DNA from 3 places in the Thermodesulforhabdus norvegica genome. Region 1 is predicted to be linked to each of the others. Evidence: riboswitches for the same ligand, from Rfam matches in the RefSeq annotation. Region 1 holds a riboswitch; each other region holds the start of a gene.

What was found. A riboswitch is a leader RNA that binds a small molecule or an ion and turns the genes downstream of it on or off. The one in region 1 is predicted to bind cobalamin.
Region 2: linked by a shared signal. The riboswitch ahead of BM091_RS01365 (TonB-dependent receptor plug domain-containing protein) and the one ahead of BM091_RS02285 (sirohydrochlorin cobaltochelatase) in region 1 are both predicted to bind cobalamin.
Region 3: linked by a shared signal. The riboswitch ahead of cobI (precorrin-2 C(20)-methyltransferase) and the one ahead of BM091_RS02285 (sirohydrochlorin cobaltochelatase) in region 1 are both predicted to bind cobalamin.

The regions. Positions count from the first base shown of each region.
Region 1 covers NZ_FOUU01000001.1:473,606-477,787, forward strand. Annotated here, with positions in the region: gene BM091_RS02275 (Ppx/GppA phosphatase family protein) at 1-985, opposite strand, end outside; cobalamin riboswitch at 1,406-1,593, shown strand; gene BM091_RS02285 (sirohydrochlorin cobaltochelatase) at 1,773-2,678, shown strand; gene BM091_RS02290 (epoxyqueuosine reductase) at 2,675-3,448, opposite strand; gene BM091_RS02295 (gamma-glutamylcyclotransferase family protein) at 3,710-4,135, opposite strand; gene cbiB (adenosylcobinamide-phosphate synthase CbiB) at 4,151-4,182, opposite strand, start outside.
Region 2 covers NZ_FOUU01000001.1:273,553-277,734, forward strand. Annotated here, with positions in the region: gene BM091_RS14025 (MotA/TolQ/ExbB proton channel family protein) at 1-726, opposite strand, end outside; gene BM091_RS01360 (DUF3450 domain-containing protein) at 723-1,508, opposite strand; cobalamin riboswitch at 1,770-1,959, shown strand; gene BM091_RS01365 (TonB-dependent receptor plug domain-containing protein) at 2,074-4,101, shown strand; gene BM091_RS01370 (DUF2162 family putative transporter) at 4,112-4,182, shown strand, end outside.
Region 3 covers NZ_FOUU01000003.1:22,584-26,765, reverse strand. Annotated here, with positions in the region: gene BM091_RS06210 (class I SAM-dependent methyltransferase) at 86-703, opposite strand; gene cobI (precorrin-2 C(20)-methyltransferase) at 782-1,534, opposite strand; cobalamin riboswitch at 1,637-1,817, opposite strand; gene BM091_RS06200 (cytochrome c3 family protein) at 1,886-2,311, opposite strand; gene BM091_RS06195 (insulinase family protein) at 2,489-4,182, shown strand, end outside.

The sequences.
Region 1 (4,182 bases):
ATGTCAAGGGTGAGTATATCCCGTCAGGAGTCAACCCCATGTACTCTTCGGCTGCAATCAGTGCAAGTCCTTCCAGGAGCCCTGCATCGGAAACGATCATCTCCTGCCGGCCTAAAAGTGAAAGAATACGATGCACGATCAGGGTTCCGCCCACTATCACATCTTCCCTACCGGGTTCAAGCCCCGGTATTTTCCTGCGGTCCTCAAAAGTAAGCCCTGCCAATTCTTTCAGGATCTTTTCCACCCACGGAAGTGATAGTTTCGTTCCAATCATCCTATAGGGTTCATAGGACATCATGCCCAGGAAAATTGCGCCCAGAGTTGCAACCGTCCCGGCGGTACCGATCAACTCGAAACTTGAGTCCACAAATCGGCCGATCTCCACTACTGCCGGCTTCAATAGATTATCCACATATTCTTTTGCTTCCCGAATTTTACCGGACCCAACGGGTGCATCTTTAAGGAACATTCCCGTAATCGTTGAAGCCCCCACAAAAACACTGGTGCTGAAAACCAGACGATCGCTTCTGACCACGACAAACTCGGTGGAACCTCCACCGAGATCGAATAGGACAGCGGGCATTCCGTAGAACGACAAATCCATTCGAGCCCTTATCACGTTAAGAGTTCCACGGGCAGCAGTAAGAGCCTCATCCTCTTCGGAAAGAACCTTACAGGGGTAGCTCAAAGCGGACTCCACATCCTTCACGAATGCTTCTTTCTCGCCGGCCCGCCTCACCACACCCGTTGCACCGCAAAAGGCATAGGCCACACCAAAATCTTTTAGAATACGGCAATAGTCCCTAAGGACCTCCAGGGTTTGCCGCTTTCTCGTGGTGCTCAGATATCCCTTGTCCTGGAAATTTTCCGCAAGCCTCGTTATACGGCGATGGTGACTCAACGGGAACAGAGCACCCGATCTCTCTTCGACAACAAGCATTCGTACCGTGTGGGATCCGATATCAACTCCTGCGAACCTCTTCATCTTACCTCCCTGCGGTCGGAGACCCCTTCCGTAAGGGAGGGGAGGAGACCGCTCTTGAAATTTTGCAGGTATCGAGGTAACGCATTTATTGTGCGGTCGGAGACTCCTTCCGTAAAGGGGGAGATGAGACCGCAAGGTGTGCCAGGATCGTAATAACCCCAAAGGCACTCTCCGCTTCCGTGGAGAGAAACGGCTTCGGGGAAAACAGAAACAGAAACTATCCGGCTCAGGTCGTGGCCGGGAGCGGCATGTCCCTCCCGGTGGGACGCCGTCAACCGTCCCAATGTAGCGGTGCTACCCGTTAGCATCAGCTACAAGCTCCTTCCGTTAAGGAGTAGTAGTTGACTTTGCATCTCCTGCACAAAGGCAAAAAATATTTCTTGACATCACTAATTCACCTATCGTAGGGTTAATTTCGTATTGTGGTTAAATCGGTCAGGTGCCCGAGAGGGCTTAAAAGGGAATCCCGTGGGAATCGGGAGCGGTCCCGCCGCTGTAACCGGGGACGAAAGTCGCAGAGTGCCACTGTCCTGATTATCCAGGATGGGAAGGTGCGGCGAGTAGGGTGATCCGGGAGCCAGAAGACCTGCCTGAACCGTAAGTGCCGGGCGAGGACATCGGCCATCTGGCGGATGAAGTAAAACGGGTGCAATCCCCAGAGTCTTTTTGAAGGCTCTGGGGTTTTTTTATGCACCGAATCCCTCCTCATCGTTTCACTAACCCTGCAACCCCCGGGACGTTTTACCGGCGTCCCGGGGCATTTTAAACCGTTTTAGGAGGATAAGTCATGAGGGAACTTCAAAAAAAATCTTGTTCTAAACTCATTCTAATGCTTTCGGTTATGGGCCTTTTGATTTCAGGACTCTGGAGCAACGGAGCCGAAGCCATGGAGAAGCAAAAAGAGAAAAAAACGGCTATACTCCTCAGCGCATTTGGAACCAGTATTCCCGAGGCACAGAGCGTTTTCAGAAACGTTGAGAAAATGGTCCGTGAGCGTTTCCCCAACACGGAAGTCCGCTGGGCCTACACATCCTCAATCATCCGGAAGAAGCTGGCTGCTCAAGGGCAGATCCTCCACTCCCCCGAAATGGCGCTTGCCCAGCTCATGGAAGACGGATACACCCACGTCGCGGTTCTTTCCCTTCATTTTATTCCGGGAAAGGAGTTTCATGACCTGATGGCAAACGCCCGTTTTTTTGAGCAAATGGCGGGTGGCTTCGACCGGGTCGTCGTAGCATGGCCTCTTCTTTCCAGCCATGACGATTTCGTACGGGTGGTTGAAGCCGTCATGGCCCACATACCGAAGACCCGGAGGCCCGAAGATGCCGTTATCCTCATGGGTCACGGCAGTGAAAAACACCCTGCCGATGCCATTTATTCGGCCGTTGACGTGGAATTTAAGAAAAAAGATCCCCTTATTTTTGTTGCTACCGTAGAAGGTCATCCAACACTGGATGACCTAATTCCCCTTTTGAAAAAGAACAGGGTAAAGAAGGTATTTCTTATGCCCTTTATGAGCGTTGCAGGGGATCATGCCAGGAACGATATGGCAGGGGACGATCCTGATAGCTGGAAATCCCTTTTGACAAAAGAAGGCTACGAAGTAATTCCAGTACTGGAAGGAATGGCCGGATATCCCGAGATAGTGAACATATGGTTGGATCATCTCCAAGAAGCAATGAAAAATCTCTAGTTTCGAGGGATGCTGAAGGAACAAGGAACATTGCAGGAGCATTGACCGCACACATCAGTTAGCGGAAGATCAGAGAAACGCTCGTTATTTTCAAGTAATCTCTGGTAACATAAAGATCGATTTAAGCCGTTAACGGAAAGGGCCCCCACGGGGCATCGCTTTAAACATGCCTCACAGGGGAGCCCTCGTTTGCTCAAACAAAATTCTTCCTGTGGCTTCGCAGAAGTTTCCACCGGAGCGCTGGTAACCAGACTCCCGAACCGTCCACAACAGCCCGAAGCAGTAATCAGAAGATGGTTAAGACCAAAGGTCCCCAGGCCTGCGTAATAAGCAAGGTGCTTATGAGACCATCTGCTGACAAGCCTCCGGGAATCGAAATTATGAGTAGCCGGCGTTACCGCAGTCTCATATCCCTGATCCCCCAGGAACGAAGCCAGATCCTGATTGATCCGGGCTATCAGAGCATTTGTCTCAACATAGGCAAAGGCCCAAAGCCGGGATGCGAAAGGGTGAAACTTACCGTTATCTTTTGCCACATCCTCAACAAAGGGCAGGAAGTAAACCACGACGCTTCTGGCCGAAGGCAGAAGATCCGGAGGAAGAGCATGATCTGGGGCAACCGCTTTTTTTAGTTCGAGAAGTCTAGCATCTCGAGCATCCACTGCACCAACAAGAGGTTCACGCCACAGGCTTGAATAGCCCCTTTCCAGCAACCATGCCTCAATTGAACCAAGTACTCGATCTTTTATGCTAAGAAGGGTCACCTTCATCAGCTCCAAACCTCCAGGGTCCCGGTTTACCTGACGAGCCCAGTTTTCTAAAGGTTAATCTTCCAAAAGGCAACCGAATTCTTGATGCAGAAGAGGGCTTTAGAGCAAAAGGTATTGTCTTACCAACCTTTATCCCTAGCTGTTTTATTGAGCATGAAGAACCGTACTAAAAGGTCCTAAAGGGGGTACCGGAGAAGAGTAATGTTACCAGGCAAAGTGTCCGGAAGCATTTATGCCAAGACCGAAACCCGGGAGTAGAAATTACTCAAAGCCACGATAGGAGCTTCTGAAAGCATCTTTAAATTTTGTCAAAAATTCATGAAAATCCCATTCCTCACCGGTCAACATCGAATAAAAGGCAGGTTTAACAACATAGGCAAAGGCTTCTATCTTTTCGCCGGTCATGAGAACCGGGGTAACGGGAACACGCTCGTACATGTCACCTTCAAATCTATCGAGTCCCTGCCAGAGTTCGTCAGAAACTCCGAAATATACCACTCCTCCGACAAAACCACCGGGGTCAGGTAAAATACCCGGGTAAAACTCATCGCGTATCCGGTATCTTGAAAACCCCCGGAGAAGAGCCCGTCGACTCGCAAGAACGGTTCCGCAAACTTCGAGCATTATTTCGGGGCACATGAGAGTACCATAGGCGAACAGGTTGCCTTCGGTTTTAGCTTGCTTCATGCTGAAAAGTTCTCTTTAAAAGCTCATAATAAAAGCCACAAAAGCAC
Region 2 (4,182 bases), 200 kb from region 1:
GTTTTTATCAAGAAAGTTTTTTACGGTCCGTGAGATTTCCGCCGGAAGGGGATAACCTGAAAGCAGAAAAGAATTGCCGGGACCCAGTCTGACGAGCCTGACATCGTCACTGGATAAGGCAAAAATACAGAAAGTTCCGACCCTCAAAGCCGTCACATTTCGTTCCTGACCGTCATCGCCGTAAATGGGAAGTTCGACCTTCTCTACAAGTCCCCCAAGCGTGATTTCCGTAAAGAGCGCTTCCGCCAGGGACCTGATATCTTCCATGGTTACAACGTAGTCCGGTTCATTTAATCTATCCCGCAGGTCCTTTAAACCGCCGTGATACATGACCAGAGGATTTCTGTCGAAAAGACCTGCAAAATCGTCCTGCCATGAAAGAATCTGCCTGTGTATTTCGGCCACTTCACCCTGCTGCTCCGAAAGGTCTTTACGGAATTCTTCTTCATTTTTCCGCAATGCTTCAAACTCACTCTTGAGACCCTCTACTTCACTTCTCAGAGCTCCGGCCCTTTTTTCAAGCGTCGCGATTTCTTCAAGCAGAGCACTTCGCTCCTTTTCGATCTGCCCGAAAACCCTTGAGGTCCTTTCTTCGGACAGTGTTATTTCTTTTTCAACCTCCTTTGAAAGAGTCCTCCAGGAAAGGCCTTCAGCTCTCGGAGTTCCCTGCATTACTGACAAAATAAGAAGACACAGCACGGAGAATTTCAGGGGTTGTGAGATCATCGTTCAGCCCTTTCACCGGCAACCGGAATAACTAACCAGGTATCTTCCCGGGAAGGCTCCAGGGAGTCTCCCCTCTGTACTCGATCAAAAACCTCCAGAACCCGGTCTCTTAAATCACCGGAAACAGGCTTCCATGTATGACTCACGGGATCATAAAAATTAAGAAAAGACCTATCAGGAGGCCCACAAAAAAGTGCAAGTCTGCCCACCCGCAAAAACTGCACGTACTGCTCTTTATCCCCCTCTTTGAGCATGCCGTCGTAGACTTCCACCGACCTTCCGTAAAGAGCTTCCGCAAGTAGAGTTTCAAGAACCTTTCGGGTCTTTTCCGATAGAGAAATCGAATAATCCGCAAGGGTTGCTTTGAGATCGGTCAGCCTCTTGAGCCTTTGTTCTCTGTGAAAGGGTAGGTCATTCCTTATGGCTTCATCAAGCCTATCTGTCGCATCGTAGAGAAACCTCTCAAGGTTCGAAATCAACTCCTGCGCACTTTCTCTCTGTTGCTCCAGTTTCTCAGACCTGGTCCTGGCCGTGTCCCGGTAATTCTCGTATTTCTCCTTTTCATGCTGCAGGTAGGCGATTTCCATTTTGAGCTTTACAATCTTTTGCTCCAGGGCAGCTCGCTCCTTTTCCCATTCTTCCCAGGCTCGGGCGGCATCTTTTTCATCGGATATTGCCTTGGTCAGAGCGGCATACAGTCCCGAAGGAGTCCCGGTAGAAGCACCAACATTACCTGCCGTCAGTATCGTGATCACAAAGAAAGCATTACATTTCAACCACATAGCAGCCGACCTCCATAAAATCAAAAGGCCACGCTCCCTTCCCTTTTCCGGAAAGGGCCTTCGTGGCCTTTTTCCTGTCCCCGGTTTTTCGGAACCGTTCTTCGGTTCGCCTGATGTTATTTTAGCGCATTGGTGGATGTCAAGAGGATAAACGCACCTGCCATCAAAACACATTACGAAACTGTGTCGGGTCGCTACAGGATACCAGAAAACAGTGTTGACATTTCATGTTTCCATCAGGTATAGGAGTTACGGAAATTTTGAAGTTTAGCGGTATCAGGTGCCCCTGCTAAGGGCTTAAAAGGGAACCCCGTGGGAATCGGGGACGGTCCCGCCGCTGTGAACGGGGACGAAACCCGCAAAATGCCACTGTCCCGATGATCGGGATGGGAAGGCGCGGGGAGTAGGAAGATCCGTGAGTCAGAAGACCTGCCTGATACCGGCCGATTGAGGGTTCGAGGAAGGACCCGAGCGGCTCCCAGGGATGAAGAAAGCAGGGTGCAATCCTTAGGGCGCAGGCTCTAAGGATTTTTTTTATAAATTAAAAACCCAAGGAGGAATCATTATGCGAGTCCTGCCGGTCTTCGTGGCCTTTCTGTCCCTGGGATTCAACCTTTTTTGTTGCCATGCCTCTCGTGCTTTTGAGATGGAACCTCTGGTCATCACCGCAACCAGGGTTCCAACACCGAGTCACGAAGTCCCTGTAAGGGTCGACGTCATCACCCGGGAAGAAATAGAACGATCACACGCATCAGACCTTTCAGAGCTGCTCATTCAGAAGCTCCCTACCCATTTTCATCGATACCCCGGATCACTTACCTCTGTTGATATTCGCGGATTCCGTACAGACACGCACGGAACGGACATCAAAGGTCGTGTCCTCGTGCTCATTGACGGTCACAGGGCCGGGACGGGAAACATATCGGCCGTTCCTCTGGAAAATGTTGAAAAAATCGAGATTCTTCGAGGGCCCGCATCGGTCATGTACGGTTCTGCGGCCCTCGGCGGCGTGATCAACATCATTACGAGAGAAGGCAGGGGAAAACCCACCGTTGAAGCGGGCTTTGAATACGGAAGCTGGAATCGAAAAAAAGGCAGTCTCTCCGCATCAGGAGGACTTTCCGGAGATCAAATTGGTATATCCTTCGGCGCAAGGCAAATTCATCAGGACGATGACTATAACGATGGAGACGGCGATAGGGTTGAAAACACGCACTATTCTGACGAAGCCTATTCCCTGAGCCTTACGGCAAGGCCAGCAGAAGGTCACCGTATTATGTTCGTCGGCCAATACTTCAGGGCCTGGGATGTGGGGACGCCCGGCGCTACCTACAGTCCTGACTACGACGATTATAAAAGCATACTGCGGCGCTACGGTGCTCTGAGTTATGACGGCGGCGCGGACGAACTAGGTCTTTCGTGGCACATCAGTGGCTACAGCGTTTACGACAGAAGCTCCTGGAACGATCCTGCTCAGGCCTGGGGATATCTCAACCACATTGTAGAAACCGAAACACAGGGTCTTCGAGGCCATGTTGCCGTACCTGCTTTCGGTTTGGGAAGGATAATCGTCGGAGGCGATTTCGATCACATCGAAGTGGATTCCTGGAACGTCCCCCCGGGTGTCGCACCATGGTCTCCCGACACAAGCTACGACAATTATGCTCTTTATGGGGAACAAAAAATTTCCCTTTTTGACCGTCTCAATATCTATGCCGGCCTGAGATACGACCTTTTCGACGAAAGCCTGGAAGAAACTCCGGGGCTTGAGGTTACGGCCGAAGATAAAAGCTTCGACGACGTAAGCTGGAGGGTCGGCGCAAGCTTCGACCTCACAGACTGGCTGACGGCCAGGGGTCACATCGGAACGGGCTTTCGGGCACCTACGGCCGATGAGCTGGCCGGTAGGTTTGCTCAGGGGAGCTGGACAAAGATCGCTGGAAATCCCGATCTGGAGCCCGAAAAGAGCACGACCTATGAGCTGGGGGTCGATGCGGTTTACGGCAAGGCGTCGCTGGGTTTTTCCGTCTTTTACACGGACTACACGGATCGCATTGTCGGCGGATTTACAACGTGCATTGACGGCGATTGCACCTGGACCACCTACAGAAACGTTGACGGGGCGACCTTTACCGGCATGGACGGATATGCCTCCTGCGACTTCGCATTCTCTCTTGGTTCTTTTAATGCCACCGTCACCCCTTATGTAAACTGGATCTACTATTTCTCCCGTGAGCTTGAAGACGAAAGCTCGGCACAGGACCTCGGTACCGATACCGTTACCTATGTATCAAAGGCCAATCTGATCGCCGGGCTTCGGTTTCACTTTGACCGCTATGCAGACCTGAACATATGGGCGAACTACCATGGTCCTCAAAAAGTTCAGAACTGGGACTACACATCACCCTTATACGGAACCGTTTACGACAAAGGCGGTTTCACCATTTATTCACTCCGGCTGGATTTTCACATCTTCGATCATCTTCATCCCTATCTGACGATCGATAACCTGACCGACAAGGATTACGCCTACGCAGATGGATACCCTATGCCGGGGCTGACCGTTATCGGAGGCTTTAAACTCAGGTTCTAGGGAGGCAGGCATGTCCGTTAGGGCTCTCATTGTTGGCCTCTTTCTGGCCCTTGCCGTTTTCGCCGCCAAAACAGGGGCGGG
Region 3 (4,182 bases), on a different contig from region 1:
TCCGGGGATTGCAAATCCTCATTAATTCACGAAAGGATCTTGCTCTTCACCGGCCCGAACCGATTTGTCGTAGCATAAGGTCAATTCACTTTAGGCCTGTAGCTATGAATATGCCGACAGAAGCACATCCACAATCTGGTTGGGCACAACAGTTCTCGCCCAGACTTTTCACCGAAACCTCTCTCAGCCCTGCCTCCGCCAACCATTCCTTCATGTGCTCACTTTTAAATCCCAACCACGCATCGTGATGCTCTATCCGCAGGAAGTCGTGGGAATGCTCATCCAGATCGGTGATAATAAGTTTACCCCCTGGTCTGAGAATTCGCGCCATCTCTTTAATTGCCCGATACGGCAATTCTATGTGATGAAGACACATATTGGCAAAGGCGTAATCTACACTTTCGTCGGAGATGGGTAGCTCCGTCACTTCTCCGACCAGATAATCAACCCCGCTAACGCCTGCCAGCTTCCTTCTCATCCCGGCAAGCATTGCTCCGGAGCGATCAACCGCTATCACACGCAAACCTCTGTTGACCAGCCCTTCGGTGATGAAACCCGTGCCTGCTCCAATGTCGGCAGCAACGGCATCGCTTCGCACACCCGCAATTGAAATGGCCTTTTCTCTGACCTCCTCCGAGAAAAAACCCCGCCTCATCCGATCCCAATCAGAAGCAACCCGGTCGAAATAGTGGTTCGAAGTCATGACACCCCCTATTACCTTCGCCCATACACTCAACCCCAGCAGACCTTACAAACCGTCGACACGATAAAAAGGCCTTTTTCACCGTGCGGAAGAAACTTCGGGCAGATCAGAGGCAGAAACACTCTGAAGCTTTTTCTTCACTATCATAAGAGACAGGTAATGGGGCTTTTGCCCCCGTAAGGATCTTACATCGTACGAGATGGATTCCCCCTCCAGGCCGCACCGGCTGACAAAACAGGCGTTCTTTTCCAGCCCCTGTGATTCCAGAGCATCTATTACGGCGTCTATGTTCCGGTAAACCTTCAGTAAAACCACGTTGTCTGTAACTTCAAGCATTCTCCGGAGATGTTCTCCCCCCTGTGCTCCCGAAACTACGGCCAGAGATTCTTCACCTTCAACCAGAGGCACCGTACAGGCAGAAGCCGCCGCCTGAAAGGAAGTGATGCCCGGAACGGTTTCGATTTTTACGCTTCCCAGCAGGTTATAGAGTTCTCTCACCAAATATATGTATGTGCTGTAGATCAGGGGGTCTCCGAGAGTAACAAAGGCGACATCCTTACCGCTTCTCAAGACCTCCGCCACCCTCAGGCCGTTTTTGTGCCATGAATTTTCAAGGGTATCCGAATGGTAAGTCATCGGGAAGTAAAGATATTCCACAGGGGTTTCCGGAGGCAGGTAGGGTTTCACTATGTCGAGTGCCAGGCTGTAGCTATTTTTGGAGGAGGCCGCAGCGAAGATATAAGATACCCGATTCAAGATTCTTACGGCCTTAACGGTAATGAGTTCGGGATCCCCGGGACCAACCCCTATTCCGTAGAAAGTTCCCACCATTTCTCATACCCCTTAAAAATAAAAATCCTTAGAAGGAATCGACTTCTAAGGATCCCCCATTTCCATCCTCAGAACTGCGGGCTCACCCTCATCCCCGAGGTGAGAGCCTCTCGTCGTCAGGCAGGTGTTCTGACTTGCGGATCTTCCTACTCCCCGCGCCTTCCCCCTGAAGGAGTGGCCTTCTGCGGGTTTCGTCCCCGCTCACAGCGGTGGGTCCGTGCCGGATTCTCACCGGACTTCCCTTTTAAGCCCTCTACCGGGCACCTGACAACAGAACAGCACTTGCCTTTTACATTAATCCTTTCTTATCAGTCAACGATAAGAAAAGGCCAGAGAGACAAAAAGCCGGGGCTACTGCCCTTCTTTTATCGTATGGCAGCCCTGACACGTTATGGGAGCTGCTTTGGTGTTGTTTTCGTGATTGTACTTGCGATGGCAGTCAATGCAGAGCCCGTGATAAGAAAGCTTCAGATTCAGTTTTTGCTGAGGAGGAGGAAGCCTCTTTTCGTTTTTCACCGTCGGTTCGTTATGACAGACCTGACAGGACGTTTCATCTCCGTCGGTCCAGATATTTTCGCCGTTTTTGTAAAGATGATGACACTCCGTACAATCATAACCCAAATCATCAAAGTGAAGCATGTGAGGAAACCTTACAAGGGGCATTGTATGCTTCGGGTAGAGCGATGAGTTGATAATAATCTCCTCTTCCTGAGCAAAACCCTTTGGCGAAGAGACAAAAAGTATTGCAAAAACCATCAAAAAAGCCAGTTTCTTCATGGTACCTTCCTCTCGAAAGCAATAAAAGTTAGTTCTTGTGACGGCTTCGGCCTACTTTTTAGTGAAATTTTTCTCGCGGTGTCAAGTGAAGCCGGAAGGAAAATTCTTGCCGACAACTCCGGCCAGAGGGTATTTCATAAAATCCGTATAAAAAAGACGGCAGAGTGAGGTGGATTTATGGAGGGTTTTGAAAAAATAGACGAGCGGGAGATCCCTGAGCTGAGCACCAGCGCCTTTAGATACACCCACAAGCCTTCAGGGGCAGATATCCTGTTGTTAAAAAACGGGGACGAAAACAAAGTTTTTGGAATAACCTTCAGAACGCCCCCTCAGGATGCCACCGGACTTCCTCACATACTGGAACATTCGGTACTCTGCGGTTCCCGCAAGTATCCGGTCAAAGAACCCTTCGTCGAGCTTCTCAAAGGCTCACTCCAAACCTTTCTGAATGCCTTTACCTATCCCGACAAAACATGCTACCCCGTGGCAAGTACACATGAAAAGGATTTTCATAATCTCGTGGATGTGTACCTCGACGCAGTTTTTTTCCCGATGCTCAGGGAAGAAATCTTTCTCCAGGAAGGCTGGCACTATCATGTGGAGAATCCCAGCGAAAAGCCGGAAATTCGCGGGGTGGTTTACAACGAAATGAAAGGGGCTTACTCATCACCCGAGAGAGTTCTCGCAGAAACCATCCAGCAGTCCCTGTTTCCCGATCACCCCTATTCCTTCGATTCCGGAGGAGACCCCCTGGAGATTCCGAATCTCTCGTACGAGGACTTCGTTGCCTACCACAAAAGATTCTACCACCCCAGCAATTCCCGCATCTTCTTCTACGGAAACGGTTATCCTGACGCCGAACTCAGCCACATCGCTTCCTATCTGGAAAGCTTTTCGGCGACCCACGTTCCTTCTTCAATCCCGGACCTGAAGCCCTGGACGGGTTTACGGAAAGTACAAAAAAAATATGCAGCAACGCCCGGTGACAACCTGGATCGTAAAACCTATGCAACGCTCAACTGGTTACTGCCGGAAACACACGAAAGGATCACAAATTTTTCGCTTCAGATACTGCACCACATCCTGATCGGCACTCCGGGATCTCCGCTGAGGAGAGCACTCATAGAGTCAGGGTTGGGCGAGGATCTTGCCGGTGGGGGCCTGGAGACAGAACTGCGATGGATGTACTTTGCCATCGGCCTCAAAGGCATGTCTTCAACCGCAATAGACGACATGGTCAACCTGATAGAGGATACCATTAGAGGGCTCATCCGAGACGGCATTCCAAGATCTACCGTAGAGGCCGCCCTCAACACGGTAGAATTCGCCTACCGGGAGGGTAATACCGGGAACTACCCAAGAGGTCTCATCCTGATGCTCAGTGCTCTTACTACCTGGCTCTATGATCACGATCCTCTGGCTCTCGTGGCCTTTGAAAAACCCATCAACAGGATAAAAGACCTTTATGCGGAGAACCCTCATTACTTCTCAGAACTCCTAGAGAAGTACTTCCTTCAGAACGACCGAAAATCCCTGGTCATTCTCGAGCCGGATCCCGATCTTTTGCGGAAAATGGAGGAACGCCTCCAGGCAAAGCTCGAAGAAGCCACGAAAGGATGGACGAAGGAGACGAAAATTTACTTCCTGGAAAAGACAAAAGCTCTTGTAACCTACCAGAATCAGCCGGATCGTCCCGAAGACATAGCTAAAATCCCGCGGCTGAGCAGGAATGACCTCAGCCCAGAACATCCCGCCTTACCCCGGATCATCGAAAACTCCTCGAACCCCCTCATGATGCTCCACCCGATTCAAACGAACGGTATCGTATATATCGACATAGGTTTCAAGTTTGACGGAATGCCACAGGATCA